Minwuia thermotolerans: one gene and its partner. The protein of the gene in region 1 interacts with the protein of each later gene in a pairwise test. Links are inferred from orthologs where the notes say so. Each region holds a gene or a part of one and is shown on either strand. Other genes may lie near its edges.

The links.
Region 2: the proteins of mrdA (region 1) and CWC60_RS16935 interact in binary tests that used the Escherichia coli proteins (3 or more experiments, as listed by UniProt). The link is inferred for Minwuia thermotolerans from one-to-one orthologs.

The regions. Positions count from the first base shown.
Region 1 is NZ_PIGG01000081.1:119,293-134,406, forward strand. Bases 6,152-9,150 are described here. They hold mrdA (penicillin-binding protein 2), read left to right. Parts: upstream 6,152-6,716; coding sequence 6,717-8,585; downstream 8,586-9,150. Other genes in these bases: mreC (rod shape-determining protein MreC), read left to right, coding at 6,152-6,205; mreD (rod shape-determining protein MreD), read left to right, coding at 6,202-6,720; rodA (rod shape-determining protein RodA), read left to right, coding at 8,595-9,150. Outside these bases: pyrC (dihydroorotase), read right to left, coding at 1-449; CWC60_RS22875 (aspartate carbamoyltransferase catalytic subunit), read right to left, coding at 442-1,416; CWC60_RS22880 (DUF2062 domain-containing protein), read right to left, coding at 1,510-2,133; tRNA glutamyl-Q(34) synthetase GluQRS, read right to left, coding at 2,185-3,057; CWC60_RS22890 (DNA-3-methyladenine glycosylase family protein), read left to right, coding at 3,101-3,754; CWC60_RS22895 (alpha/beta hydrolase), read left to right, coding at 3,780-4,514; CWC60_RS22900 (HNH endonuclease), read left to right, coding at 4,645-5,196; more of mreC, read left to right, coding at 5,387-6,151; more of rodA, read left to right, coding at 9,151-9,728; CWC60_RS22925 (TlpA family protein disulfide reductase), read right to left, coding at 9,738-10,295; argH (argininosuccinate lyase), read left to right, coding at 10,315-11,709; CWC60_RS23805 (hypothetical protein), read left to right, coding at 11,706-11,843; lysA (diaminopimelate decarboxylase), read left to right, coding at 11,840-13,153; CWC60_RS22940 (TIGR02302 family protein), read left to right, coding at 13,154-15,114. UniProt on the Escherichia coli protein: Catalyzes cross-linking of the peptidoglycan cell wall. Responsible for the determination of the rod shape of the cell. Is probably required for lateral peptidoglycan synthesis and maintenance of the correct diameter during lateral and centripetal growth.
Region 2 is NZ_PIGG01000061.1:23,086-38,264, forward strand. What follows is about bases 7,718-10,781. They hold CWC60_RS16935 (penicillin-binding protein 1A), read left to right. Parts: upstream 7,718-8,020; coding sequence 8,021-10,543; downstream 10,544-10,781. Other genes in these bases: CWC60_RS16930 (N-acetylmuramoyl-L-alanine amidase), read left to right, coding at 7,718-7,902. Outside these bases: CWC60_RS16915 (MFS transporter), read left to right, coding at 1-1,079; CWC60_RS16920 (3-hydroxyacyl-CoA dehydrogenase NAD-binding domain-containing protein), read left to right, coding at 1,170-3,269; CWC60_RS16925 (ribonuclease E/G), read right to left, coding at 3,513-6,170; more of CWC60_RS16930, read left to right, coding at 6,703-7,717; CWC60_RS16945 (hypothetical protein), read right to left, coding at 11,801-13,354; CWC60_RS16950 (acyl-CoA carboxylase biotin carboxyl carrier protein subunit), read right to left, coding at 13,366-13,587; CWC60_RS16955 (L-2-amino-thiazoline-4-carboxylic acid hydrolase), read right to left, coding at 13,679-14,191; CWC60_RS16960 (helix-turn-helix domain-containing protein), read right to left, coding at 14,247-15,095. UniProt on the Escherichia coli protein: Cell wall formation. Synthesis of cross-linked peptidoglycan from the lipid intermediates.

The DNA of each region.
Region 1 (15,114 bases):
GCCTTCAGCAGCCCGAACTCGGTAAGCTGCGCTCCTGCAAGGCCCTGGGTCGCCGCGGCGAAGGGGCGGATGTGGACGTCCGAACCCTCGTTGGCGCGGCGGAGCACGTATTCGACCAGCGCGACATTGTCGATCACCGGATCCGTGTTGGGCAGGGTGCAGAGCGTGGTGACGCCGCCCGCGCGGGCCGCGGCCGCGGCGCTGGCGAAGCTTTCCTTGTGCTCCGCGCCCGGCTCCCCGACCACGACGTGCATGTCCACCAGTCCCGGCGCCAGGCAGAGGCCGGCGAGGTCGACGACCTCGGTCCGGTCCGGCAGGCCTCTGGGGAAGATGTCAGGGCCGACGGCGGCGATCCGCTCATCCTCGATCAGCAGATGGCCCGTTTCGTCACGGCCGCTGGCGGGATCCAGAATGCGGCCGTTCATGTAGGCGATGCGGTGGCTAGCCATTGGCCGGTCCCCCGTTGCCCTGTTTCGGCGTCAGCAGCAGCAGCACGGCCATGCGTACGGCAACGCCCATCTCGACCTGTTCGCGGATGACGCTGCGGTGAATGTCGTCGGCGACCTCCGTATCGATCTCCACGCCCCGGTTCATCGGCCCCGGATGCATGATCAGCGCGTCCGGCTTGGCGCAGGCCAGCTTGTCGTGATCGAGCCCGTAATAGTGGAAGTATTCGCGCACGGATGGCAGGAAGGAGCCGGTCATCCGCTCTCGCTGAAGGCGCAGCATCATCACCACGTCGGCGTCCTTCAGTCCCTCGCGCATGTCGATGAAGGGCGTGGCGCCGAGCCGGGCGATCCCCGTCGGCAGCAGCGTCGGCGGGGCGATCACGCGGACATGCGCGCCCATCGTGTTCAGCAGATGGATGTTGGACCGCGCCACCCGGCTGTGGGCCACATCGCCGCAGATCGCGACCGTGAGACCCTCCAGACGCTTCAGGCGCTGGCGGATGGTCAGGGCGTCCAGCAGCGCCTGGGTCGGATGTTCGTGCTTGCCGTCGCCGGCGTTGATGACGGCGCAGTCCATCTTCTGGGCCAGCAGGTCCACCGCGCCCGAATCGGGATGGCGGACCACCAGCACGTCGGGGTGCATGGCGTTCAGCGTCATCGCCGTGTCGATGAGGGTCTCGCCCTTCTTGGTGGAGGAGACTTCGGTATTCATGTTGATGACGTCGATACCGAGGCGCTTGCCCGCCAGTTCGAAGGAGGTCAGCGTCCGCGTCGAATTTTCGAAGAACAGGTTGATCTGGGTTCGGCCGTAGAGATCGGTGCGATGCTTGTTGGCCTGCCGGTTCTGGTCGATGAACCGCTCCGACAGGTCAAGAATACGCTCGATGTCGCCACGGCTGAGGTTCTGCGTCCCCAGCAGGTGCCGGTGGGGGAAGGGCAGATCGAAGGCGTCGTCCGCATGGTCCATGAAGCCCGGACAATAGGGGCAAGCGCCGTCCGTGCAAGGGGGCAAATCGGATTTCTGAAAGGCTGTCCCGGGGTTGCCGCCGCGGGCCCCGTTTCAGGCTGGCGGACCGCCCGCGTCGTGCTGGTCGCGGCGCTGCAGTTTCCTTGCCCAGCGCTTCTGGCGCGCCTCGCGGAAGCGGATGATGAATCGCCTGGACCAGACATAGCCGATCCATGCTGTCCCCACGGCCCAGGGAATCGAGCCGATGAACAGGGGCAGGCCCCAGACCTTGAACAGCGTGAGCGTGCCGATCCAGAGCCCTTCCAGGAAACTGGAATCGGCGTTCACGACGTCAGTGAGCTGGGCCGTGAAGGTGCCGAAACCGATCGAGCCGAGTTCGTCGAAACGGCCGAGCATGAGCTGTCCGGTGAGCAGGAAGGTGTAGTAGATCGGGCCGATGGTGAAGATGTTGGTCACCCACACCCAGGCCAATGCGGCCACGAGGTGGAACTGGAACCGGGTGGCGATGGCCCGCGCCAGCGCCCAGATGCCGAAAACGGCGATGAGCTGGATCCCGACCGTCGGCGTGAAGGCCACGGCGAGGCCGACGGCGACACCCCGGGCGACGTGCTCGGGCGGCATCTGGCCGCGTTTCAGGGGAATGATGAGCCGATAGCGGGTCAGCCGTCCCAGATTGGTCATCGGACCGCGCGCATCGCGGCCTCTGTCTGTGTCCATCGCGCTCAAGAACCGGCTGCCTCCAACTGGCGTTGGCGGATAGTACCCATATCATTGTGACGGGAAAGGGGTGTCCATATGCAGAATCCGCGCGGGCGCCCCCCGCGCGACGAGAAGCCGCGCCAGGCCCGCCCGGTCGAGTCCCGAATCGATGAGGCTCCGCAGGCTTTCCGCGCCATGACGCTTGGACAGCTTGACGCCGTCCTCGCCGGTCAGAAGTTCGTGATGGGCGTAGTGTGGCGTCGCCAGCCCCAGCAGGCGCTGCAGCAGGACGTGCACATGGGTGGCGTGAAACAGGTCGAGCCCGCGGATCACGTCGGTGATCCCCTGGGCGGCGTCGTCGACCGTCACCGCGAGGTGATAGCTCGTGCCGATGTCCTTGCGGGCCAGCACCACGTCGCCCCAGCCCCTGCCGTCCCATGTCTGCGCGCCGGCACGGGCGTCCGTCCAGGTCACCGGCCCGGCCGCCCCTAGTGCGGCGGCGAGATCCAGCCGCCAGGCCGCCGGCTCGCCTGCGGCGATGCGCGCGCGCGCCGCTTCCCGCGGCAGCGCGCGGCAGGTGCCGGGGTAGATGGGCCCCTCCAGACCCTCCGCCGTCGCCAGTTCCCGGACATCGGCGCGGGTACAGAAGCAGGGATAGACCAGCCCGCGGCGTTCCAGCGCCGCCAGCGCGGCGCGGTAGTGTGGCATACGCTCCGACTGCCGCCAGACCGGTTCCTCCCAGGCGAGGCCGAGCCAGGCGAGATCGTCGAAGATCATCGCCTCGTATTCGGGCCTGCATCGCGTCGTGTCGATGTCCTCGATGCGCAGCAGCAGGCGGCCCCCGGCCATCCTGGCCGCCTCGCCGCACAGCAGCGCCGAGAGGGCGTGGCCCAGGTGAAGGGGGCCAGTGGGACTGGGCGCGAAGCGGGTGATGAAGGTCATGCTGGCTCGACAGTGACGGTGGCTGCGCTCTATTTAGCGTTCCATGTCACTGCGCTTCAAATCGGGAGAGACGCCGGAGCTTCGGGCGGCGATGGAGGCGCTGTTCGCTGCCGACCCGGATCTCCGGCGCGCGCGGCAGGTCGCCGGCGCACTGCCAGACCGCAGCCGCGCGCCGGGTCTCAAGTCCCTGATGATGCTGATCGTCGAGCAGCAGGTCTCCGTCGCGTCGGCGCGTGCGATCTGGGCCCGCGTAGAGGCGGGGACGAAGCCCTTTTCGGCCCGCCGCTACCTCGATCATGACGAGGAAGCGCTGCGCGGCTTCGGCCTGAGCCGCCCGAAGATGGTCTACACGCGCGCGCTGGCGCAGGCGGTGACCGACGGCGACCTGCCGCTGCGGCGGCTCAAGTCCATGACCGACGCCGAGGCGATGGCGGCGCTGACGGCGGTGAAGGGCATCGGGCGCTGGACGGCCGAAGTCTATCTGCTGTTCGCGCTGCAGCGCCCCGATATCTTTCCGGCGGGCGATCTGGCGCTGCAGGCGGCGGCGCAGGATCTCAAGGGTCTGCCGGCGCGGCCCGACGAAAACCAGCTCGCCGCCATGGCGGAAGCATGGCGGCCCCATCGCGGCGTCGCCGCGCGTCTGCTCTGGCGCTATTATGGCGTCACCCGCCGGCGCGCCGATCCGGTTTCGGTGTGAATGTTCCCTTGATGGTGAAGGCTCCATGAAACAGCTCTCCGGCCCCCGCGTGCCGCCTGCCAGCGGCGGCAAGCCGAAACAGCTCGTCGTCCTGGTGCATGGCTATGGCGCCGACGGCAATGACCTGATCGCGCTGGCGCCCTATCTGCAGCGCGCCCTGCCGGAGGCCGCATTCGTGGCGCCCGACGGTCCGGACCCCTGCGGTTCGGCGCCCATCGGGCGGGAGTGGTTTCCGATCTCGCTGGACGATCCGGCGATGATGAGCCGCGATCCCGAGAGGCTGGCCGAACGCTATGCGGCGATGGCCGACCGCGCCACCGACGCAGCCCCGGCGCTCGATGGGTTCATCGACGAAGAGCTGGCGCGCCACGGGCTCGACGGCGGCGCGCTGGCGCTGGTCGGGTTCAGCCAGGGCACGATGATGTCGCTGCATCTGGGACTGCGCCGGCCGACACCGCCGGCGGCCATCGTCGGCTTTTCCGGCGCCCTGCTGGGTCCGGAGGCGCTGGCCGGGGAGCAGGTCGCGCCGGTGCCGGTGCAACTGGTCCACGGCGACCAGGACGACCTGGTGCCGCCGCTGGCCATGTTCTGGGCCGCGGCCGGCCTCGGACGCGCCGGCGTGCCGGTCGCCTTCCACATCTCCGCCGGCATCGGTCACGGCATCGCTCCGGACGGCATCGAGATCGCCACGCGGCATCTCGCGCTGGCCTTCGCCGGCCGGCTCCGCTGCGCCGGTCCCGTATCCTGCGCCATCGGCTGAGGGATATCTTGTGTCATATTTCCGTCAGCGCCACCGGATATGGATTCCCTAAGCGGTTGCGCTTTCGATTCGCCGGAGAGACAATCCGCACGCGGCCTGAACAGTTAAGGATTCGCCTGGGGGCAAGCCCGTGTATCTGAAGCCCGAGAAATATCCCGCGCTGGTGCTCAATGCGGATTTCCGGCCGCTCAGCTATTTTCCGCTCTCGGTCTGGCCCTGGCAGGAGGCCGTGAAGGCCGCCTATCTGGAGCGGGTCAACATCATCCAGTTTTACGACCGGCAGGTATCCAGCCCCAGCCTCTCGATGCAGTTGCCCAGCGTCATCGCGCTGAAGGAATACATCCGGCCCGCCGCCTATCCGGCGTTCACGCGCTTCAACCTGTTCCTGCGCGACCGCTTCCGTTGCCAGTATTGCGGCTCGACGGAGGATCTGACCTTCGACCACGTGATCCCGCGCCGGGCCGGTGGGCGCACGACCTGGGAGAATGTCGTCGCCGCCTGCGCGCCGTGCAACATTCGCAAGGGCGGCCGCATGCCGGCCCGCGCCCAGATGCATCCGCGCCGTGCGCCGATGCGCCCGACGGTCCATCAACTCAACGATGTCGGCCGCTCCTTCCCGCCGAATTATCTGCACGACAGCTGGCGGGACTACCTCTACTGGGATACCGAACTGGAACCTTGATCTCTCCTGAAACGCCGCCGGTTCATCACTTGTCAAGGCCCGTGAATTATGACTAGCGGTCCCAATCGGCAGCGGCTAGAACGGATTATCGTTTCCGTTGTCCCGGCAACGATACAACGCTTCCGAATGAGGGGTTGAGTGTAGCGTGCGACGTCCGTCGAAACCGCTGGCGGCACGTATGGCAAGTCCCATGAGCTTGCTGGTGAACCGCTTTTCCCTGGCGGCCCTTGTGGCGGCGTCGGTGATGTTGCTCGCGGCAGGCGGTTCGGGCCTGCCTGCGGTCGAAAGGGCGCGGACGGCGATTCTGGACGTCGCCGCCCCCGTGCTGGACGTGCTTTCCCGCCCCGTTGCCGCGGTCAACGCGGCCCTGGAGGAGGCGGACAGCGTCCTCCGGGTCTACGAAGAGAACGCCCGGCTGCGCGAGGAGAACGCCCGGCTGATGCACTGGCAGGAAGTCGCGCGGCAGCTGGAGCGCGACAACGCCCAGTATCGCAGCCTGCTCAGCGTGCGCAGTCACGACGATGTCCGCTACATCACCGCCCGGGTAATCGGCGAAAGCGGCGGGCCGTTCGTCCGCACCCTGGTGCTGGCCGCCGGCGAACGCGACGGCGTCGCCCCGCAGCAGGCCGTCGTCAATGCCCGCGGCCTGGTCGGGCGGGTGACGGAGACGGGCCGCAATGCCTCGCGCATCCTGCTGATCACCGACCTCAACAGCCGCGTGCCCGTCCTGGTCGAGGACAGCCGCCGCCGCGCCATCCTTTCCGGCGACAATACCGCCCGGCCGCGTCTGGAATTCATGGAGGCGGAGACCCGGGCGCGTCCCGGCGACCGCATCGTCACCTCCGGCCATGGCGGCGTCTTCCCGCCCGGCCTGCCGGTGGGCGTGGTCGCCCGAGCCGAACAGGGAGACGTGCGTATCCGGCCCTTTGTCGAATGGTCGCGGCTGGAGATGGTCAACGTGCTGCGCTACAGCCCGCCATCGCTGGACCCGGGGGCCAACGGGCCGTGAGCGACGACCGCATCTGGCATCCGTCCAGGCTGCTGCTGGCGCTGCCGGGGCTGGTGACTGTGCTTCTGATCCTGGTCGGCAGCGTCCCCATCGGCGCACCTCTGGTCGGTCCGGTCCTGCCGGCCTTCGGCATGATCGCCGTCTTCGTCTTCGCGGTGCAGCGGCCCGATCTGATGCCTCACTGGCTGGCCTTCCTGATCGGCCTTGCGCAGGATCTCGTTACCGGCGGTCCGCTGGGTCTCAACGCGCTGCTGCTGATGGTCGTGCAGGCGGTCTGCGCCGGGCAGCGCCGTTTTCTGGTCGGACGGCCCTTCGCCCTGGCCTGGGCCGGCTTCGCCGTGATCGCACTGCCGGCCGCTCTCGCCCAGTGGCTGATCGCCTGCATCTACTTCGCCGAGATCGTGCCGATCGGCGATGTGATGCTGCAGGCCGGTTCGACTGTGGCGCTGTTTCCCTTCGTCGCTGCGCCGCTGCTCTATGTCGCGCACCGCCTCGGACAGGAGCAGCCGGCGTGAAGCAGCGGGTCGAGAAGGCGCGGTTTCCCGTCTTCACCCGGCGGGCGGCGATCCTGGGCGGGGCCAAGCTCGGCCTGATGGGACTGCTGGCGGGGCGGCTCTATTACCTGCAGGTGCTGGAATCCGACCAATACCGTATGCAGGCCGACGAGAACCGCATGAACCTGCGCCTGCTGGCCCCGCCGCGCGGGCGTATCCTCGACCGCAACGGCCTGCCCGTGGCGACCAACCGCCAGAATTTCCGCGTCGTCATCGTGCCCGAGCAGACGAGTTCGGTGTCCGGAACCCTGGATGCGTTGAACCGCATCGTGTCCGTCAGCGACCATGAACGGGAGCGGGTGCTGAAGGAGGCTGCGCGCAAGCGCAGCTTCGTGCCCATCGCTGTGGTCGACAACCTGACATGGGAGGAATTCGCGCGGATCAACGTGCGCAGTCCCGAACTGCCCGGCATCCAGCTCGATGTGGGCGACACCCGGGACTATCCCTATGGCGCGCACCTGGCCCATGCCGTCGGCTATGTCGCCCCGGTTTCGGAGGCCGACCTGAAGAACGGCGACGGCGACCCGTTACTGGAACTGCCCGGATTCCGCGTCGGCAAGCGCGGGCTGGAACGCAGCCAGGAATCCCGGCTGCGGGGTGCGGCCGGCAATCAGCGCGTCGAGGTCAACGCTTTCGGCCGTGTGATCCGCGAACTCTCCCGCACCGAGGGCCGGCCCGGCGCCGACGTCCGCATGACACTTGACGCTCGGCTGCAGCGCTTCGCCATGCGCCGGTTCGCGGGCAACAGCGGTTCGGTCGTGGTGATGGATGTCCATTCCGGCGAACTGCTGGTCATGGCCTCCACGCCGACCTTCGATCCCAATGCCTTCAACGTCGGGCTCAGCAACGCGGAATGGCGGCGTCTGACGACCAATCCCCGCAATCCCCTGACCAACAAGGCCGTCGCCGGCCGCTACCCGCCGGGTTCCACCTTCAAGATGGCCGTGGCGCTGGCGGCGCTGGAGGCCGGGGCCATCGACGCGGGACATCGGGTCTTCTGCAATGGCCGCCACCAGCTCGGCAACCACACCTTCCATTGCTGGAAACGCTGGGGGCACGGCTGGATGAATCTGACCGAGGCAATCACCCAGAGCTGCGACATCTACTTCTACGACATCGCCCGCAAGGTCGGCATCGAGCGCATCGCCGACATGGCCGAGAAACTCGGCCTGGGCCGGAAGCTGCTGCCCGATCTGCCGGGCGAGAGCGCCGGGCTGGTGCCGCGCAAGATGTGGAAGGAGGCGCATTTCGGCGAATCCTGGCAGCTCGGCGAGACGCTGATCGCCGGTATCGGCCAGGGCTATCTGCTGACGACGCCGCTGCAGCTCGTCACCATGACCGCGCGCCTCGCCAACGGCCGCCATGCCGTCACGCCGACGATCCTGCGCCGGCCGGCGGATGAACTCGCCGCCGAACCCGCGCCCCTCGGCATTTCCGTCGAGGCGCTGGATCTGGTGCGGGAGGGCATGAACCGCGTGGTCAACGGCGAACGGGGTACGGCGCGCGCCTCCAGCATCGATCGGGAGGGCTGGGAGATGGCGGGCAAGACCGGCACCGCCCAGGTGCGCCGCATCACCAAGGCCGAGCGGCTTTCGGGCGTGCTCAAGAACGAGGAACTGGAGTGGCGCAGCCGCGATCACGCGCTGTTCGTCGCCTACGCGCCTGTCCACGCGCCGCGCTACGCCATCGCTGTGGTCGCCGAGCACGGCGGCAGCGGCTCCTCGACGGCGGCGCCGATCGCCCGCGATATCCTGGAGGAGACCCTTCGCCTGGATCCCTCCAAGCCCGAGGTCGCGGGGCGTGCCCCGGTCTCGGAGGAGGGCTGAGCCGTGGCAATGACCTATCGCAGGGGCGACGCGCATCTGGGCCTGGGCCGCAAGCTGCTCGCCCTGAACTGGGGCCTGGTTGTGCTGCTCGCGCTGGTCGCGGGCATCGGTTTCGCCATGCTCTATTCGGCCGCCAACGGCTCGCTCGAGCCGTGGGCGATCCGGCAGATGATGCGCTTCGGCGTCGGTCTGGCGCTGATGGTGGTGATCGCCCTGATCGACATCCGCTTCTGGATGCGCTGGGCCTATCTGATCTATTTCGGCGCGCTGGTCCTGCTCATCGGCGTCGAGGTCGCCGGCACCACGGGCATGGGCGCGACCCGCTGGATCAGCCTCGGCTTCATCAACCTGCAGCCGTCCGAGTTGATGAAGATCGCGCTCGTGCTGGCGCTCGCGCGCTATTTCCACGGACTTTCGCTGGAGGAGGCGGGGCGGGTGCTGTGGCTGGTCCCGCCCTTGCTGCTGATCGCCGTTCCGACGGCTCTGGTGCTGCGCCAGCCCGATCTCGGCACGGCCCTGCTGCTGGCCGCGGGCGGCGCGGTGATCTTCTTCCTCGCCGGCGTGCGGATCTGGAAGTTCGCGCTCGCCATCGCCGTGGCCGTCGCCGCCCTGCCGATCGCCTGGTCGCAGCTCCACGACTACCAGAAGGGCCGGGTGATGACCTTCTTCAACCCGGAGCGCGATCCGCTGGGCGCGGGCTATCACATCCTGCAGTCGAAGATCGCGCTGGGCTCGGGGGGCGTCTCCGGCAAGGGATTTCTCGAGGGCACGCAGAGCCACCTCAACTTCCTGCCCGAGATGCGCACCGACTTCATCTTCACCATGCTGGCGGAGGAATTCGGCATGATGGGCGGGCTGGCGCTGCTGGCGATCTACACGCTGATCCTGATCTACGCCTATGTGATCGGCTTCCGCAGCCGCAACCAGTTCGGCCGGCTGGTGGCGATCGGCATCGCCGCGACGTTCTTCCTCTACGTCTTCATCAATGTGGGCATGGTCACCGGCATCCTGCCGGTCGTGGGCGTGCCGCTGCCGCTGATCTCGTATGGCGGCACGGCCATGCTGACGCTGCTGATCGGTTTTGGTCTGATCCTGTCGGTGTCGATCCACCGTCAGGTCGAGATTCCCCGCGCCAGCGGCTGACCGGCCCGCTCAGGACCCGCCGGCCAGCGCCGCGCGGATCAGATCCTGGGCTTCCTCGCTGTCCCACTCCGCCGGACCGACGAGACGGCCGAGTTCCCGGCCGCTGCGCCCGATCAGTATGGTGACCGGCAGGCCGAACGCCTGCAGGCGCATGCCGGTCCGCGCCGTGGGATCGATGTAGAAATCCAGGTTCTCCACCCCGATTTCGTCCAGGAAAGCCTTCGCCTTGTCGGCGCCCGACCGGTCCAGCGAGATCGCCACCAGGCTGAAATCCGGATCGTCGATGGCTTCGGCCAGCCGGTCCAGCGAGGGCATCTCGTGCCGGCACGGCGCGCACCACGTCGCCCAGAGATTGACCAGCACCACCTGTCCCTCGAAGTCGGCCAGGCTCCTCTCGGCGCCATCGGCGTCCTGGAACGCGATCGCCTCCAGCGGCCTGGGCTCCGCGTGTGCGGTGAAGTTCGCCACCTCGCCGGCGGCGAATTTCGCCAGCGGGGGTTCCGCTGCCGCGGCAGTCAGATTAAGGAACGTGATGGCGACGAGCGCCGGCAGCAGACGCAACTTCATTCAGGTCCTCCGGGTATCCATGTCCGACAAAGATGCCAGCAATATCATGTGGGGCGGCCGTTTCGCCGGCGGCCCCGCGAAGGTGATGGAGAAGATCAACGCCTCCATCGATTATGACAAGCGCTTCTATGCCCAGGACATCCGGGGTTCGATCGCGCATGCGACCATGTTGGCCGATCGGGGTGTGCTGACAAGGGAAGACCTGACGGCCATCACCGACGGGCTGAACACGATCCTGCGAGAGATCGGTGAGGGCCGGTTCGAATTCTCCGCCGCGCTGGAGGACATCCACATGAACGTGGAGGCGCGCCTGCGCGAGCTGATCGGCGATGCCGCGGGCCGTCTGCACACCGCGCGCAGCCGTAACGACCAGGTGGCGACCGACTTCAGGCTCTGGCTGCGCGACGCCATCGACCGCCTGGACGGCATGCTGGCCGACTTCCAGCGGGCGCTGCTGGCGCAGGCCGAAGCCCACGCCGAGACCGCGATGCCCGGCTTCACTCACCTGCAGGTGGCGCAGCCGGTGACCTTCGGCCATCACATGATGGCCTATCTGGAGATGACGGCGCGTGACCGCGACCGCTTCGCCGAAACGCGGCGACGGCTGAATGAATGCCCGCTCGGCGCGGCTGCCCTGGCCGGCACTTCCTTCCCGATCGACCGGGAAGCAACGGCGGCTGCGCTGGGTTTCGACCGGCCGACGGCGAACAGTCTGGACTCGGTCTCCGACCGGGACTTCGCCCTGGACTACCTGCACGCCGCCAGCGTCTGCGCGATGCACCTGTCGCGCCTGGCGGAGGAACTGGTGATCTGGTCTTCGGCGCAGTTCGGTTTTGTGAAGATGTCGGATGCCTTCTCGACCGGCTCGTCGATCATGCCGCAGAAACGAAATCCCGACGCCGCCGAACTGGTCAGGGCCAAGATCGGCCGCATCACCGGTTCCTATGTCGCGCTGACGACGGTCATGAAGGGCCTGCCCATGACCTATGGCAAGGACATGCAGGAGGACAAGGAGGCGGTCTTCGACGCCGCCGACACGATCGAGCTGTCGGTCACGGCCATGACCGGGATGATCGCCGACATGTCGCCGGATGCCGGCGCGATGGGCCGCGCGGCCGCCCAGGGTTTCGCCACCGCCACCGACTTCGCCGACTGGCTGGTGCAGAACCTCGACATGCCTTTCCGCGAGGCCCATCACGCCACCGGCGCCGCCGTGCGCATGGCCGAAGCGAAGGGCTGCGACCTGGGCGACCTCTCGCTGGAGGAGCTCCGCTCGATCGCGCCCGGCGTGAGCGAGGCCGTTTTCGAGGCGCTGACCGTCGAGCGCGCCGTGCACGGGCGCAACTCCTATGGCGGCACCGCGCCGGCGCAGGTCCGCGCCCAGATCGAACGCTGGAAGGAGAAGCTGGCATGAGACCTCTCCTGATCCTGTTGGCCGTCGCCGTCCTGGCGCTCGGCGCCTGCGGCAAGAAGGGCAATCCGAAGACGCCTTCGGAAGCAGCCGCCGCTGCGGCGTCCGTGGACGCCGAGGAGAAGAAGCAGCAATGAACTATTTCGATTACCGCGGCGGCCGGCTCCATGCCGAGGGCGTGCCGCTGGCGACGATCGCGGCGGAGGTCGGCACGCCGGCCTATGTCTATTCGGCGGCGACGCTCCGGCGGCACTACAAGGTCTTCGCCGGCGCCCTGGCCAGCGCCTCGCCGGGTGTGAAGCATCTGATCTGCTATTCGCTGAAGGCGAACTCCAACCAGGCCGTGATCCGGGTGCTGGCTGATCTCGGCTCCGGCGCCGATGTCGTCTCCCTGGGCGAACTCCGGCGCGCCCTGGCCGCCGGCATTCCGGGCGGAAAGATCGTCTTCTCCGGCGTCGGCAAGACGGCTCCGGAGATGCGGGCCGCGCTGGAGGCCGGCATCCGGCAGTTCAACGTGGAAAGCGAGCCGGAGCTGGAAGTGCTGGCCGCGGTTGCGGGCTCGATGGGCCTGCGAGCGCCGGTTGCCTTCCGCGTCAACCCGGACGTGGACGCGGAGACCCACGCCAAGATCTCCACCGGCAAGAAGGAAAACAAGTTCGGCGTGCCGTTCGAACGCGCCAGGGAGATCTACCGCTGGGCCGCGACCCACCCGTCCATCGAGATCGTCGGCGTGGACGTCCACATCGGCTCCCAGCTCACCAACCTGACGCCGTTCGAACGCGCCTTCGCGAAGGTTGCGGAACTGGTCCACGCGCTGCGCGATGACGGCCATGCCATCCGTTCGGTCGATCTGGGCGGCGGTCTGGGCATTCCCTACGAACGCAACGCGCCCTGGCCGCATCCGGACGCCTATGCCGGCGTCGTCCAGCGCACGGTCGGCAATCTGGGCTGTGAACTGATCTTCGAGCCGGGCCGGATGATCGCCGGGAACGCGGGCGTGCTGATGGCCTCGGTGATCTACGTCAAACAGGGGCAGGACCGGAAATTCATCATCCTCGACGCGGCGATGAACGACCTCATCCGCCCGGCGATGTACGACGCCCGCCACGAGGTGATGACCGAACGCGAGCCGGCGCCAGACAGCGCCTTCGAGAAAGTCGACCTGGTCGGGCCGGTCTGCGAGAGCGGCGACATGTTCGCTCGGGATTGTGAAGTGCCCCCTCTCGCCGCGGGTGATATCGTCTGTTTCGAGACTGCGGGCGCCTATGGCGCGGTGATGTCGTCGACCTACAATACCCGGCCACTGGTCGCCGAGGTGATGGTGGACGGCGATCGTTTCGCCGTGGTCCGTCCGCGCGAGGATCTGGAAAGCCTGATCGCGAGGGACCAGATACCTGAGTGGCTGCGCGGCGGTGCGGCCCGGGGGGGCTCGGCGAAAGGAGCGTGAATGTCGCCAGCAGATAGACCGACGGCCCACGACATTCTCGACGCCGACGCCCGGCGACGCCTTCGCCGCAAGAGACTGCTGACCCGAACCTCGCTGATCCTCGAACGCCTGACGCCGCTGCTCTGGGCGCCGGCGGCGCTGCTCTGCGTCGGCCTGGCGGCAACCGCCGCGGGTCTCTGGAGCGCGCTGCCCGGATATCTGCATCTTGCCCTGATCGGTCTCTGGCTCCTGGCCGTGGCCGGGCTGGGCGTCAGATCCCTGATCCTGTTCCATCCGCCCTCGGCGGCCGAGGTCACCCGGCGCCTTGAGGGCGAAGGTGTCAGCCACCGGCCGCTGACGGCCGTCGGCGACCGTATGGCGCTGGGCGGCCGCGATCCGGCCGCGGCGGGGCTGTGGGAAGCCCATCGCCGCCGCATGGCGGAACGGATCGACGCCCTGACCGTGCCGGCGCCGAAGCCGGATACGGCGCGCCGCGATCCTTACGCCCTGCGCTTCGCCGCGGTCCTGTTGCTGGTGCTGGGCGTCGCCGCGAGCGGGCAGCGTTTCGGCGACAACCTGCAGGCCGCGCTGGAGCCGGGCTTCGCGCCGGCCGGCACGGAGCCGGCGGTGATGGAGGCCTGGATCACCCCGCCGGCCTATACCGGCCATCCGCCGATGTTCATTTCGGCGATGGCGGGGGCGGAGACCCGGACGCTGCAGGTGCCGGTCAACAGCCGCCTGCTGGCCCGTTATCACGGGTCCGGCCTGCCGGAGATGCGGCAGGGCGAGACGGTGCGCGCCTTCGAGGCCGTGAGCGAACGGGACGCGCAGTTCGAGACGGAACTCACTTCCGGCGGTCCGCTGGGCATCGAGAACGATGGCGAAGTCCTCGGCCGCTGGATGATCGAGATCATTCCGGACGCGCCGCCCGCGGTGGAAATCACCAAGGATATCGAGACGTCGCTCCGCGGCGCGATGCGGATCGGCTATCACGCAACCGACGACTACGGTCTGACCTCGATCAGCGCCCATATACGGCGCGCGGATGGCGAGGGGGAGGAACTGGTGCTCGATCTGCCCCTGCCGGGCCGGGGACAGCGCAGTATCGAGGACGTTGTCTTTCGCGATCTGACCGCGCACCGGTGGGCCGGCCTGCCGGTCACCTTCCATCTCCGGGCCCGGGACCAGGCGGGGCAGACCGCCGACAGCGGCGTGCTGGAAATGACACTTCCCGCGCGGCAGTTCTCCCAGCCGGCGGCGCGCGCGGTCATCGAACAGCGCCGCAAGCTCATTGTCGACGCCGACGCGCATCGCGAATGGGTGGTGCGCGCGATCAGCGCGCTGCAGATCAATCCGGGCGTCTACGACGATGACCTGGCCGCGCATCTGATGCTTTCGCTGGCGCGGGCGGAACTGGCCGAAAGCGGCGCGCCCGGCGTCCTCTCCGACAATGAGGAGCTGCTCTGGCGCACGGCGCTGCGCATCGAGGAGGGCCAGATATCCGTGGCGCTGAAGAAACTTCGCGACATCCAGCAGAAACTGCAGGAAGCCTTGGCCAGCGGCGCCTCGGAGGAGGAGATCCAGCGCCTGATGGACGAACTGCAGCAGGCGATGGACGAATATCTCCAGGCCCTGCAGCAGCAGGCGATGGAACAAATGCAGCGCGGCGAGGAACTGCCTGAGATGCAGGACGGCGAGACCATGGATCAGCGGGATCTCGCCGACATTCTCGACCGGGCGCGGGAGCTGTCGCGGTCGGGCGCGCGAGACCAGGCGCGCGACATGCTCTCCCAGCTTCAGGAGATGCTGGAGAACCTGCAGATGGGCAAACGCCCGCAATCAGCCCAGGGCCAGCAGGAGGGCGCGCAGATGCTGGACGAACTGGGCCGCATGATGCAGCGCCAGCAGGAGCTCATGGACGAGACCTACAAGCGCCAGCAGCGCCGCAACCAGCCGAATTCCCGCCTGCCCACCCAGCGCAA
Region 2 (15,179 bases), on another replicon or contig:
GGTTCCCGGTCTATCTCGACGCCCGCGGACTGACGGCGGACCAGATCGGCCTGCTGCTCGCTGTCGGCTTCTGGATCAAGCCGCTGGCGAATCCGCTGGGCAGCCGCTGGGCGGACCTGAGCGGGGAGCGGCGGCGGCCGATCGTGCTTCTGGTCATCTGCGCCGGCGCCGCCTTTGCGCTCTATTCGCAGGCCGACCATTTCGCGCTCTTCCTCGCCATCGCCCTGCTGATGCAGGCGTTCAACTCGCCGGTGCTGCCGCTCGCCGACAACGTCACCATGACGGCGGCCGCGGAGCGCGGCATCGACTACGGGCGTGTCCGTCTATGGGGCTCGATCACCTTCATCGGCGCAGCCTATGGCGCGGGCTGGCTGCTGGAGGGCCGCGACGCGGACGTCATCCTCTGGCTGGTTGTGGGCGGCTTCGTGCTGACCGCCCTGGCTTCCGCGGGCCTGCCCGACATCCGCTTCTCCCGGCCCGAACAGCGCCGGCGCAACCCCTTCGCGCTCCTCGGCCATCCGATGTTCGCCATCTTCCTGCTGGCGACCGGTTTCAACTCGGCCGCCCACGCAGTCCTCTACGGCTTCGGCTCGCTGCACTGGAAGAGCATCGGCCTTTCGGAGGCCGAGATCGGCGTGCTCTGGGCCGTGGGCGTGGTCGCCGAGATCGTGCTCTTCGCCCTGTCTCGGCGGGTGATCGGTCGGATCGGCCCCCTCGCCCTTCTGCTGATCGGCTGCGCCTCGGGCCTGGTGCGCTGGACGCTCACCGCCTGGGCCGAAACGTTCTGGCCGCTGTTCGGGCTGCAGGTGCTGCACGCCTTCACCTTCGGCGCGGCCCATCTGGGGGCCATGCACTTCATTCAGCGGGCCGCGCCGGACGGCATGTCGGCCACAGCGCAGGGCCTCTTCGCCGCCTTCGGCATGGGGCTGTTCATGGGCTTCGGCGCCATCGCCGCGGGTCAGCTCTACGGCGTCTTCGGCGGCCAGGCCTATCTGGCGATGGCCGCGCTGTCGGCAGTCTCGACCGTCGCCGCACTGATCCTGCTCCGGCGCTGGGACGGGCGGCGGCTTAGTCTTTGACGCCCTCCCCCGCCTCGTCTAATCCATGCGGCAAGGGCGGTCCCGCCAGGGACGCCAGCCGCAAATCGGATCGAGAGGGAGGGAGCCGCCATGTCGTCACCGGTGGTGCTGGAGAAACACGGATCGATCGGGGTCATCCTGGTGCAGAATCCGCCGGTCAACGCGCTGAGCCAGGCTGTGCGCCAGGGGCTTGCCGACCGGCTGGCCGAGGCCATCGCCGACGATGACATCAAGGGCGTGGTGCTGGCCGGCGACGGCCGCACCTTCATCGCCGGGGCGGACATCCGCGAGTTCGGCAAGCCGATGCAGGCCCCCGATCTCAACAGCGTCATCCGCGCCTACGAGGAGAGCCCCAAGCCGGTCGTCGCCGCGATCCACGGCACGGCGCTGGGCGGCGGCCTGGAGACGGCCTTCGCCGCCCACTACCGCGTCGCGGTGGCGAAGTCCTTCGTCGGCCTGCCCGAGGTCAAGCTGGGCCTGCTGCCCGGCGCCGGCGGCACCCAGCGCCTGCCGCGCGTGGCAGGTGTGAAGACCGCCCTCGACATGATCACCTCCGGCGACATGGTTCCCGCGCCGAAGGCCAGGGAAGCCGGCATCGTCGACGAGATCGTCGACGACCTGATCCCCGGCGCGGTCGCGTTCGCCGAGAAGCTGGTCGCCGAGGGCGCGCCGCTGAAGGTGATTTCCGCCGGCCGCGGCAAGCTGGACGAGGCCGACCCGGCCATCTTCGACGAATACCGCGCCCAGGTGGCGAAGAAGGCGCGCGGCGTGCTGGCGCCGCAGAACTGCATCGCCGCGGTCGAGGCCGCGGTGAAGGCCTCGAGTTTCGAGGACGGGCTGAAGCGCGAGCGGGAGCTGTTCGCCGAGCTGATGGAGAGCCCGCAGCGCGCCGCCCAGATCCACATCTTCTTCGGCGAGCGCGAGGTCGCCAAGATTCCGGATCTGCCCAAAGGCACCGAGGCAAAGAAGATCGGCAAGGTCGCCATCATCGGCTGCGGCACCATGGGTGGCGGCATCGCCATGAACTTCGCCAATGTCGGCATCCCCGTGACCATCGTCGAAAACGAGCAGGCGGCGCTGGACCGGGGCTTCGGCATCATCCGGAAGAACTACGAGAACTCGGCGAAGCGCGGCCGCTTCCCCATGGACGAAGTCGAGAAGCGCATGGGCCGGCTGACGCCCACCACCAGCTATGACGACATCGCCGACGCCGACATCGTCATCGAGGCCGTCTTCGAGGAAATGGGCCTGAAGAAGGAAATCTTCGCGAAGCTGGACCAGGTGATGAAGCCCGGCGCGGTGCTGGCCACCAACACCTCGACGCTGGACATCGACGAGATCGCATCCGCCACGAAGCGGCCGGAGGACGTCATCGGCACCCACTTCTTCAGCCCGGCCAACGTCATGCGGCTGCTGGAGAATGTCCGCGGCGAGAAGTCGAGCCCGGAGACCATCCAGACCGTCATGGACATGGGCAAGAAGATCGGCAAGGTCGCCGTGCTGGCCGGCAACTGCCACGGCTTCATCGGCAACCGCATGCTGCATCCCTATCGCCGCCAGGCCGAGTTCCTGGTCGAGGAAGGGGCGCAGCCCGAGGACATCGACCGCGTCATCTACGACTTCGGCTTCGCCATGGGCCCGTTCGCCATGGGCGACCTGGCCGGACTGGACGTCGGCTACCGCGTGCGCCAGCACCAGCTCAAGACCTGGCCGCAGGGCAAGCGCTACTCCTCTCTGGGCGACAAGATCGTCGAGATGGGCCGTCACGGCCAGAAGACCGGCGCCGGCTGGTTCCTCTACGAAGAGGGCGACCGCACGCCGAAGCCGGATCCGGTCATCAAGGAACTGATCGAGAAGCATGCGGCCGAAGCCGGGCTCAAGCGCCGCGCGGTCAGCGACGAGGAAATCCTGGAACGCTGCATCTACGCCCTGGTCAACGAGGGCGCGAAGATCCTGGAGGAGGGCATCGCCATCCGGCCGGTCGACATCGACATCACCTATGTCTACGGCTACGCCTTCCCGAAACATCGCGGCGGGCCGATGCACTACGCCGACCATGTCGGCCTGGACAAGGTTCTGGCGCGCATCCGCCATTTCCACGAGATCTCCGGCGAGGACGAGTGGAAGCCGGCGAAGCTGATCGAGGATCTCGTGGCCCAGGGCAAGGGCTTCAAGGACTTCACACGTTGAGCTGCTTCAACCGGCGTTCCGGCCGGTCACGGTCATGCGCCGAATGATCCCCCGCCCGTCCCGCTGAAGCGGGCCACCTTCCCCCTTCGGGAAGGGGGAGGGCCGGGGTGGGGGACGGGCCTGCGCGCCGCGGACCGACTGCCCGGAGGTGGGGGACGGGCCTGCGCGCCGCGGACCGACTGCCCGGAAAGAAAAAGGCCCCGGCGGCGACGCCGGGGCCTTTCTTCGGTCTGGTTCTGCGGTTCAGTTCCGCGGGCGCCGCCGCCACCAGCCGCGCTTGGGCGGTCCGGCGTCGGCCACTTCCTCGGCCGGCTCCGGCTCGTCCTCGTTGGCGGGTTGCGCCACTTCCACGGGCCGGGCGGCATCGACGCTTTCTTCGGTCTTCTCTTCCGCGGCCTGCGCCGGTTCCGGCTCGGCCTCGGTAACGGGCTCGGCACCGGCTGTCTCCCCGGCTTCGGCCGGGGTCCCGTCCGCCGGCGCGGCGGGTTCCTGGTCCGCGTCCGCCCGAGCGTCGGTCTGAACGGCTTCGGGCTCGGACCCGGTGGCCGGACGCGGCGCCGGTTCGGCAGCCTCGGCGGCGGCCGGAACCTCCTCGTTCACCGCCTCTTCCGCCGGCGCTTCCTCGTTCACCGGCTCCTCGGCAGTCGCGGCCGGCTCGGCCTCGTTGTCGTCGGCCGCCGGTTCCTCGCCGCCCGTGGGCTGGATTTCCTCGGCGTCCTCGTCATTCGGCACCGCGGCGGCCATCACGAAGGGCGAATCCTCGCCATCGCTCCTGCGGCCCCGCCGGCGGCGGCCGCCACGGCGGCCCCGGCGACGGCGCTTGCCATCCTCGTCCTCGTCATCGTCGGAGGCGCCGCCTTCGTCGGCTCCGGACTTCGGCTGCGATTCCTCGGCGCGGGTGCTCTCGCCGTCCTTGTCTCTGCTCTCGCCGTCCTTGTCGCCGCTCTCTTCAGGCTGCTGGCCGCCGCCACGGCGGCGACGGCGGGAGGACCGCCGGCGGCGTCCGCCGCGCTCCTCGTCGCCGTCCTGCGCGTCGTCCCCGTCACGCTCCTCCGCCTCGTCGGCCTCTTCGGCCTCCTCGGCTTCGTCCGCTTCTTCGGCCTCCTCGGGCTCGATGGGCTGACGCCAGCTTTCGTCCAGCGCCTCGGCGCCAGGCTCCTTGGCGGTCACCCGCTCGATGCGGAAATCGGGCGCAAGCAGCTCCTCGTCGGCAGCGATCTCGACGCGGAAGCCGTAGCGCTGCTCGATCTCCGCCAGGGCGTGGCGCTTGTTGTTGATCACATAGATCGCGATCGCCGTCGGCATGTTCACCAGGATCTCGGCGGAGCGGTCGCGGATGCCCTCCTCCTCGATGGCCCGCAGGATGTGCAGCGAGGCCGAATCGATCGAGCGCACGCGCCCGCTGCCGCCGCAATGGGGGCAGGTCTCCATGTTGACGTCCTGCACGCCCGGACGGAGCCGCTGGCGCGACATCTCGAGCAGGCCGAAATGACTGATGCGTCCGACCTGGATGCGCGCCCGGTCGACCTTCAGGCATTCCTTGAGCTTGCGCTCGACCGAGCGGTTGTTGCGCTGGTCCTCCATGTCGATGAAGTCGATGACGATCAGCCCGGCCAGATCGCGCAGGCGGAGCTGGCGGGCGACTTCCTCGGCCGCCTCCAGGTTCGTCTTGTAGGCCGTCTCCTCGACGGAGCGGCCGCGCGTCGACTTGCCGGAGTTGACGTCGACGGCCACCAGCGCCTCGGCGGAATCGATCACAATGTAGCCGCCAGACGGCAGGGTGACTTCCTTGGAGTACATGGTGTCGAGCTGCGGCTCGACCTGGTAGCGGTGCAGCAGCGGAATGCGGTCGCGATAGGGCTGCACCCGCTTGGCGTGCGACGGCATGATCCGCTTCATGAAGTCCTTGGCGACGCGGTAGCCCTCTTCGCCCGCCACCAGCACTTCCTCGATCTCCTTGGAATAGAAGTCGCGGATGGCGCGCGTGATCAGCGAGGCTTCCTCGTAGACCAGCGCCGGCGCCGTCGATTGCAGCGTCAGATCCCGGATATCGTCCCAAAGCTTGAGCAGGAACTCGAAGTCACGCCGGATCTCGGATTTCGTGCGCGCGGCGCCGGCGGTGCGCACGATGACGCCCGTACCCTCCGGCACCTCCAGCTCGCCGACGACGCTCTTCAGCTTGCGCCGGTCCTGGGCGTTGGTGATCTTGCGGCTGATGCCGCCGCCGCGGGCGGTGTTGGGCATCAGGACGCAGTAGCGGCCGGCCAGCGAAAGATAGGTGGTCAGCGCGGCGCCCTTGTTGCCGCGCTCCTCCTTGACGACCTGCACCAGGATGATCTGGCGGCGCTTGATCACTTCCTGGATCTTGTAGGGGCGGGAGGAGGAGATGCGCCTTGGCGAGACTTCCTCGTCGACCTCGTCGCCGCCGACGCTCTCGACCGGACCCTCGGCGTCATCCTCGCCATTGCCGTTCTCGGATGCAGGGGCGCGGCCGCCACGGCGGCGGCCCCGGCCGCGGCCACGGCCGCGGCGCTTCGGCTGATCGCCGCCGTCATCCTCGTCGTCGTCGGTTTCGGCGATCTCCGCCTCTTCCTGCTCGGCGACGCGGGCGACCTCCTTGCGCTGCTCGGCCAGCAACGCTTCGCGGTCGGCGATCGGGATCTGGTAGTAGTCGGGATGGATCTCGTTGAACGCCAGGAAACCATGGCGGTTGCCGCCGAACTCCACGAACGCCGCCTGCAGGGACGGTTCGACGCGAGTAACCTTGGCGAGATAGATGTTGCCCTTCAGGGGCTTGCGGCTGCCGACCTCGAAATCGAATTCCTCGAGTCGGTTGCCCTTGACGATGACGACCCGGGTTTCCTCAGGATGGGCCGCATCGATCAGCATGCGCGTGGCCATAAGCCAAATCTCCTAGGCGGCGCGCGTCCGGGCGAGCAACGGGACGGCGGCCGTCATATGTTGTCGCGGAGCTTGCAGGGCCGGGCGCCATTCACCGAACGGTCGCGCCGCATGAATCGGCTGCGCCAGGGCGTGGTCCCTTGCCGTGCGACCCGCCGCCACTAGGCGGCCGGGAAGCCTCGCAGTTTCACTTAAGATTCAATCACCGACCGGTGGCTGTCGAAGAAACGCCTCGACAGGAAGAGCCCTTCCGCGTCTGGACCTTGGGCAGCGAACGACCGTATTCACGCTATCCGAATCAGGCGTTTCGATCGTGGAAATCTCTCCGGCCACCCGAGCTGACTATCCGTAGGGGTTCATCCTTCACCAACGTCCCGCCCCGCCAAACCGGCGGCTGCAGTACGGGCGATTGAAACTCGCGGATCGGACACTAGCAAATTGCGAGTCCATTCAGCAAGCCTCCTCGACGCCCCTTGTGACAATTGCCGCACCCTCCACGATGCGGCCGCGATTCGCCGCTATATTGGCCCCGATGATTCGCCTGCTCGCGATCCTCGCCGCCGTCGTGCTCACGGCCGCGCCCGCCGGCGCCGCCAGCCTCATCAAGGGTGTCCGCACCGGTGAGCATGTCGGTCTGACGCGTGTTGTCGTCGACCTTTCGGGGGAGGCCGAGTGGAACCTGTTCGTGCTCGACGACCCCTTCCGCGTGGTGATCGACATCGAGGACGCGGCCTGGCAGCTGGAGGCCCGGCCCGATCCGCCGCGTGGCCTGATCCGCGACATGCGCTATGGCCGCTTCGCCGCAAATACCGGGCGGCTGGTGCTGGAGACGGAGCTGCCGGTCCTGGCCGAACGCCAGTTCATGCTGGCGCCCGCGGCCGGCCAGGGGCACCGGCTGGTGATCGACCTTCGTCCCGCCAGCGACACCGAGTTCCGGAGCGCCCGGAATGAGGCGGTCGCCCGCCTCACCAGCCCGCCGCCGGCGAGACCCGCCGTCCGCGACCTTGGCGCCGGCGTCCCGCCGCTGCCGCCGCCCCGGCCGGCCACCCGGATGACCGTCGTCGTCGACCCGGGCCATGGCGGCGTCGATCCCGGAGCGCTGGGCGTTCGCGGCACGCACGAGAAGCAGGTCGTACTGGATGTGGGCCGCCGGCTGCGGGACGTCCTGGTCGCGACGGGACGCTACCGCGTTGTGATGACGCGGGAGGACGACCGGTTCATTTCACTGCGCGATCGCGTCGAGATCGCCCGGCGCGCGCGGGCCGACCTGTTCGTCTCGCTGCACGCCGACGCGGCGCCGCGGCGGTCGGTGGGCGGCGCAGGCGTCTACACGCTTTCGGAAACCGCCTCGGACAAGGAAACGGAGGCGCTGGCGCGGCGCGAGAACCAGTCCGATCTGCTGGCCGGCATGGACATCGCCGGCAGCGCGGACGAGGTCACCAACCTGATCCTGATCGATCTGGTCCAGCGCGAGACCATGAACAACTCGGCGCGCTTCGCCCGGGTGGCCGTGGACGAGATCGGCCGCACCATAGAACTGCGCAGCAACCCGCACCGTTTCGCGGGCTTCCGGGTGCTGAAGGCGCCTGACGTGCCCTCCGTGCTTGTGGAGCTGGGTTTCCTCTCCAATCCCGACGAGGAGCGCAAGCTGATCTCCCGCGACTGGCAGGATCGCGTCGCCCGGGCGCTGACGGAAGCGATCGACGCGTATTTCCGCCTGCGACAAAAGTAGTGTTGCCCTTGCCTACCCGGCACCACATTTCAGGGTTAGAACCTGACCCGAACCGGTCGCGGACGAACCGGGGAGCCGAGAAAGCGTCGGGACCGAAGAACGGAGTTGGACCGCGAACATGAGAATCCTGTTCAGGATCCTTGCCTGGCTGTCGGTCCTCGGGGTGATCGGACTGATCACGGCGGCGGGGGCCGGCTACTACGTCTATTGGCATTTCGGCCGCGACCTGCCCGAGCACGACCAACTCGCCAGTTACGAGCCTCCGGTGGCGACACGCGTCTATGCCGGCGACGGCCGGCTGATGGCGGAATACGCGCGCGAACATCGCCTGTTCGTGCCGATCGAGGCGGTGCCGCCGCGGGTCATCCACGCCTTCCTGGCTGCCGAGGACGCGGAATTCTATCAACACCCCGGCGTCGACCTGAAGGCGATCGCCCGCGCCGTGGTCCAGAACATCCGCAACTACGGCAAGGACCGCCGGCCGGTCGGCGCTTCCACGATCACCCAGCAGGTTGCCAAGAACTTCCTGCTGACCAACGAGGTCTCGATCACGCGCAAGATCAAGGAAGCGATCCTGGCGCTGCGCATCGAGCAGGCCTATTCCAAGGACCATATCCTCGAACTCTATCTGAACGAGATCTATCTCGGTCAGGGCGCCTATGGCGTAGCCTCGGCGTCTCTCACCTATTTCGACAAGCCGCTGGACGAGCTGACGGTCGACGAGGCGGCCTTTCTCGCGGCCCTGCCCAAGGCGCCGAACAACTACAATCCGTTCCGCCACAACGAGCGGGCGCGGGCCCGGCGCGACTGGGTGATCGACCGGATGGCGGTCGAGAACATGATCGATCCGCGCACCGCCGACGAGGCCAGGGCGCAGCCGCTGCAGGCCACCCGCCAGCGCGAGGTGGAACTGGTGGAGGCGAGCTGGTTCGCCGAGGAGGTGCGCCGCGAACTGAAGAACCGCTACGGCGATTCCGGGCTCTACTCCGGCGGCCTTTCGGTGCAGGCCACCGTCGAGCCGGCGCTGCAGCGCATCGCCCGGCACGCCCTGCGCGAAGGCCTGGTCGCCTATGACCGCCGCCATGGCTATCGCGGCCCCTTCGGCCGGCTGAGCGAAACGGAGATGGCCGACTGGGCCGGATCGCTGGCCGCCACGGAACGGCCGGTCGGCGCGCCGGATCACTGGGAGATCGCGGTCGTGCTGGAGGCGGGGGCGAACGAAGCGCGCCTCGGCCTCATGGGCGGCGAAAGCATCGTCATGCCGCTGGAGCGGCTGCAATGGGCGCGCGAGCCTCTGTCCGAGGGCAAGACCGGCCCGACGCCGTCGCGGACCTCCGACATTTTCGGCCGCGGCGACCTGGTGCTGATCGGCCCGGATACCGAGGAGCCCGACAAGCCGCAGCTCCGCCAGATCCCGAAGATCAACGGCGCGGTCGTGGCGATGGATCCGCACACCGGCCGCGTGCTGGCGCTGGTCGGCGGCTTTTCCAGCGAACGCTCCGAGTTCAACCGCGCCACCCAGGCGGCGCGCCAGCCCGGCTCCGCCTTCAAGCCCTTCGTCTACGCCGCCGCGCTGGAGAGCGGCTTCACGCCGGCCAGTATCATTCTCGACGCGCCTTTCGTCATCGACCAGGGTGCGGGACAGGGCAAGTGGAAGCCGTCGAACTACTCCAACCGCTTCTACGGTCCGTCGACCCTCAGGCTGGGCATCGAGAAATCACGCAACCTGATGACCGTGCGCCTGGCCCAGACACTCGGCATGGCGACGGTGGCGGACTATGCCGAGCGCTTCGAGATCTACGACGACATGCCGGAGGCCCTGTCCTACGCGCTTGGCGCCGGCGAGACCACGCTGCTCAGGCTGACCACCGCCTACGCCATGCTGGTCAATGGCGGGCGGCAGATCGAGCCGACCCTGATCGACCGCGTACAGGACCGCCGCGGCGCCACGGTCTACAGCCACGACGCGCTGAACTGCGGCGATTGCGGCATCGACAACTGGACCGATGAGGCGGAGCCGCAGCTGGTCGACCGGCGCGAACAGGTGATCCGCCGCAGCACCGCCTATCAGATGGTCTCCCTGCTGGAGGGCGTCGTGAAGCGCGGCACGGGCGTGCGCGTTTCGGCCGTCGGCAAGCCGCTCGCCGGCAAGACCGGAACCACCAACGAAAGCCGCGATACATGGTTCGTCGGCTTCTCGCCCGATCTGGCCCTCGGCGTCTTCGCCGGATTCGACGAACCGGCGCCGCTGGGTGACGGCGAAACCGGCTCCAGCGTGGCCGCGCCGATCTTCCGCGACATCATGGATGCCTGGCTGAAGGACAAGCCGTCGACGCCATTCCGGGTGCCGCCGGACATCCGTCTGGTGCGGATCGATGCGCGCTCCGGCACGCCGGTGTCCGGTTCCGGCAGCGACGTGATCCTGGAAGCCTTCAAGACGGAGGCGGAACAGCGCGCGGTCGCCACCGTGCGCGCCGACACCGGCATGGAGGCCCGCGGCGAGGGCGTGCTGGACGGCATCGGCGCCGATGGCGCGGTCCAGCCTGCCGCCGACCGCGCGCCGAACGGGGCGGATCCGACGCCGGACAAGCTGCCGGTCAAGCGCGACAAGGCCAAGGACCTGGTCGACGGCGTCTACTGACGCGCCGTCGGACGCCGGCGAATCTGCCGCGCAAAACGGGTGGTTTTCATCCACCGTCCTTTTGCTCTAGTTTGCGCCTCCTTCCGATCCAACGGCAACGAATCGCGGGACGAACATGCGCGCCGAAACCGAAAATCTCATCCAGGAAATCAAGCAGTCGCTGGAACTGCTGAGGAGGCGTCTTTGACTGGGAAGACGCCCTTCGCCGACTGGATGAACTGAACGCCCTTTCCGAGGATCCCGACCTCTGGAACGACCCCGACCGCGCCCAGAAGCTGATGCGCGAACGCACGGCGCTGGAACAGGGCATCACGTCCCAGCGCGGCATGGAGCAGGAACTGGAGGATACCTCCGAACTGATCCTGCTGGGTGAGGAAGAAGATGACGCCGCCACGGTGGAAGAAGGCGAAGCTGCGCTCCAGCGGCTGAAGGAGAAGGTCGACAAGCGCGAGCTGGAGGCTCTTCTCTCGGGCGAGGCCGACGCCAATGACAGCTATCTGGAAGTCCATGCCGGCGCCGGCGGCACGGAAAGCCAGGACTGGGCCGAGATGCTTCTGCGCATGTATGTCCGCTGGGCCGAGGCGCATGGCTACAAGGTCGAGTGGATCGAGGAGAGCGGCGGCGAGGAGGCCGGCATCAAGTCGGCCACGGTCCGGGTTTCCGGCCACAACGCCTATGGCTGGCTGAAATCGGAGAGCGGCGTGCACCGCCTGGTGCGTATCTCCCCCTTCGACAGCCAGAGCCGCCGCCATACCAGCTTCGCCTCCGTCGGCGCCTTTCCGGTGATCGACGACGAGATCGAGATCGAGATCGAGGACAAGGACCTGCGGGTCGACACCTACCGCGCCTCCGGCGCCGGCGGTCAGCACGTCAACCGCACGGACTCGGCGGTGCGCATCACCCACGAGCCGACCGGCATCGTGGTGCAGTGCCAGAGCGACCGCAGCCAGCACAAGAACCGCGAAGCGGCGATGAAGATGCTCAAGGCCAGGCTGTACGAGCGGGAACTGCAGATGCGCGAGGCCGAAGAGCAGGCGATGCGCGACGCCCAGTCGGATATCGGCTGGGGCCACCAGATCCGGTCCTACGTCCTGCACCCCTACCAGATGGTCAAGGACCTCCGGACCGGCGAGGAGACGGGCGACACCCAGGGCGTGCTCAACGGCAAGCTCGACCGCTTCATGGAGGCCGCCCTGGCTCACCGCGTGGGCGGCAGCGAAGAAGCCGGCGCCTGAGCGGAGACGGCCGCCGAGTCCTTCAGGAACCTTCCTCGCCGCGCCAGTCGCCCGGCGTGAAACCCAGCGCGGCGACGTCGTCGGCTGGCTGGGTCGCGCCGACAAAGGCCAGGCCGTCCGGCGCAACCATCGCCACCCTACCGTCGTCCAGCCGGTAGACGTCGTAGCAGTATCGGTTGGCGTTCAGCCGGGGCGAGCCGATGATGCAGAAGCCGTCATCCTCGACGCGCCATTCGGAGCGGATCGTGTTGCCGGTCAGGTAGCTGCCCGGGAACCATTGCAGCAGGCCACCGCCGGGTTCCGCCAGCAGACCCCACCAGCCGCGCGGGCCCGCGGCGGGAAAGGCGGCGCGGCCGTCGAAGAACCGCCGCAGTTCGGCGTCCTCCATGCGCTCGCCACCGCGGGCGATGACGTGCTCGCGGGTGGCGACCATGCCATCGTTCTCGAGCGACAGCGGATCGGTGCAGCTCTCGAAGGCGACCGGGATGCCCTCCAGAAAGTCCCGCACGCAGCGCGCATAGAGACCGTCGAAAGCGCGGTGCCAGGTGGCGCCGTGGCCGGCCAGGTCGGGCGGCCGGTCGAGCACGAAGATGCTCTCTCCGACCCGGTCGCCATGCAGTTCGCCGATCGCCTCGGCACGGCCGCCGGGATCGTACTGATCGCCCCGGAAGAAGCCGAAGAACAGGCGGTAGCGGCCGAGCGGCGCGATCAGTTCCCTGAAGTCGGCGTCGCTGTCCGCGTAGCGCGGATTGGTTCGGCCGTCCCAGGTTTCAGCGCGGCCGTGGGCGGCCGGCACCATGATGAAGGCGCCGTCGATGGCGAGATCGCTGGCCTGGGCCGCGCCCAGGATCTGCCAGGCGCCTCGGGACTGACCGTTGAGATAGACCCGGGCGTAGCCGCGGCGGCGCATCTCGCGGACCGTCTCGGCGATCCGGGCGTTGATCTCGGCCTCGTTGTCGATGCCGTAGTCGTAGTGCGCGATGTTGAGACGATAGGTGTCCCAGCCCTCCTTGTTCGTCTGGCGCAGGAAAAAGGGTGCGCGCTCATGGTCGAGGGAGGGGGGATAACGGTCGCCGCCGAACCCGGGGATGTGGACGATCACGCCTCTGGCGCGTTCCGGTCCGATGTTGTCGTGCTTCCATGGCACGATCAGGCGGGAACGGACTCCGGTCTCGAAGACCTCCGGCCCCGGCCAGATCTTGCGGTCGCGGATCGAGTGCACCAGGCAGTCGCCCTTGTGGCCGAAGCGGCGGCAGACCTCCTGCACCTGGGCGACGTATTCGCGGTCCGTGCCGTCGCAGCCGGGTCCGCTGCAGCGCCAGTAGGTGGCGTAGCCCCCATCGGGGGCGACCACGAAGGCCAGCGGCCAGGGTTCCTCCCGGTATCGCGCCAGCTTGCGCTTGACGCCGAGCGACAGCGTCGGCGGGTAGCCATCGGCAAGCGCCGGTCTGGCGCGCGAGACCAGGGTCTGGCTGACGTCCTGCTGGGCCGCGGACTGTTCGGCGGCGCAGGCATGAGCGACAGTGAGAAGCGCCAGCGCGGCAAGCGCCCGCAGCGTCAGACGAATGCTATGCAAGTGGCTCCTCGTCAGGTTTCCATCCTGGCGATGGTCTGTCCTTCGGCGACGGCTTCGTCCTTGGCGACCAGGATCTCGGTGACCTTGCCGGCCGCCGGCGCACCCACCGGGATCTCCATCTTCATGGATTCCAGGATCACCACAGGATCGTCCTCGTCGACCGACTGGCCCACTTCGGCCTCGATCTGCCAGACCTTGCCCGCGATTTCCGATTTGATCTCGATCTCAGCCATCCGGCTCCCTCCCCTGGCGAATTCCAGCGGCGCAAACTAGTGCCTCGGAAAGCGTTCCGCCAGCCCGTTCGAACTACCGCGAATTGGTTAATCAATCCTTGGCTGGCGGCGGAAAGCGAAAGCGGAAATCGCAATGGCCGGCGCCGGAAAGGATCGTCTGGCTGCGCGTCAGGCTCGCTTCGGCGTTGAATCCCTCGGCGAAAGCGAAGTCGCGGTTGCAAGACAGGATCGCGCCGAGTTCGGGGATGCCCAGGGCGCGGTAGAGTTCGGCGTAGCGGCAGCGCGTGACGTTGAAGTCGAGCTTCTCCGGCGTCTGTTCGAGGACTTCGATCTCCAGCGCGCCGTCCTGACGCCAGTACTTCATCGATTCCAGGAAGGTCGCCGGATCGTCGCCGCCCATGGCCTCGGCCAGCTCGCCGCCCTGCGCCTTCGCCAGTCGCACCACCGTGTCGCGAACCACCTCCAGCACCCGTTCGCGGCCGAATTCCTCGGCCAGCGCCTCGATCAGCGGCGCGACGATGCGGGCCTCGGTCTCGCGCCGCGTCAGCACGCCGATGCGCTGGGTCAGGGTGTCGGCGGGGGCTTCGGACTCTTCCTCGCTCACGGTCTCTCTCCGATCCTGGGCATGGGCTGGTCCCATGATAGGCGGCGGAGAGCGCTCAGGCCACCCGCGGCGCCAGCGCCGCGACCCAGGCGGCGGCTTCATGCGGATTGACGGTGGCGCGGCGGATCAGGCGGTCGAAATGCTGGGTCAGGGCCTGAATCTGGTCGGTGCCGTAGAGCACCAGGTACATGTCGCCCACATAGACCGCCGCCCGCTGCGGGCCGAATACCGTGTAGGGGGCGGAGAAGGCCTGCTGCTCGTCATAGAGGAACAGGCGGAAGGTCGGATAGAGTTCGGCCAGCAGATCCGCCATCTGCCGCACCTGCTCCAGACGCTGTGCTGGCGGCAGCTGCCGCCAGCGCCCCTCCCCCAGGGCGAAGGATTCCAGCCGCTGCAGCGGCATGCACGCTTCCATGTCCGTCTCGGGAAGGCGGCTGTAGGCGAGCCGGCGCCCCGCCTCCCGGATCAGGGTCGAGGGCCGCGGTCCGCCGTCACGGCCATGTTCGAACCGGATCACGTCGTCAGTACGCAACAGGTCCGGCAGGGAAGCGGGCACATAACGGATCTTGTAGCCGGCGGCCTCCCGGTGCCATTCGGCCAGACGCGTGTCGTCGGCGCTGGCGGCCCGTTCCTCGATCTCCAGCGTCGGCGCCACCTCCGCGGCCGTCCGGTCGTCCTGGCTCAGGCCCAGCAGCCAGTCGAGACTGACATGATGCTGCTGGGCGATGCTGGTTAGCGTCTCCGCCCGCGGCAGGCGCGTCGAACGGCCCGACAGCAGCTGGCTGAGCGCCGAGCGGTCGAGCCCGACCGACTGGGCGAACCTGGCGTTGGAGCCCTGGAAACGGCTCAGCACCTGCTCCAGCCGTTCGCGGAAGATCGCACCCAGTTCCCGCTTGTCGCGCACTCGACGCCTCCATTCGGTGATAATTCACAACAAAAGGAGATTTGCAGCGCAGAATCAACATTTGTGATGCATAGGCGCGCTATT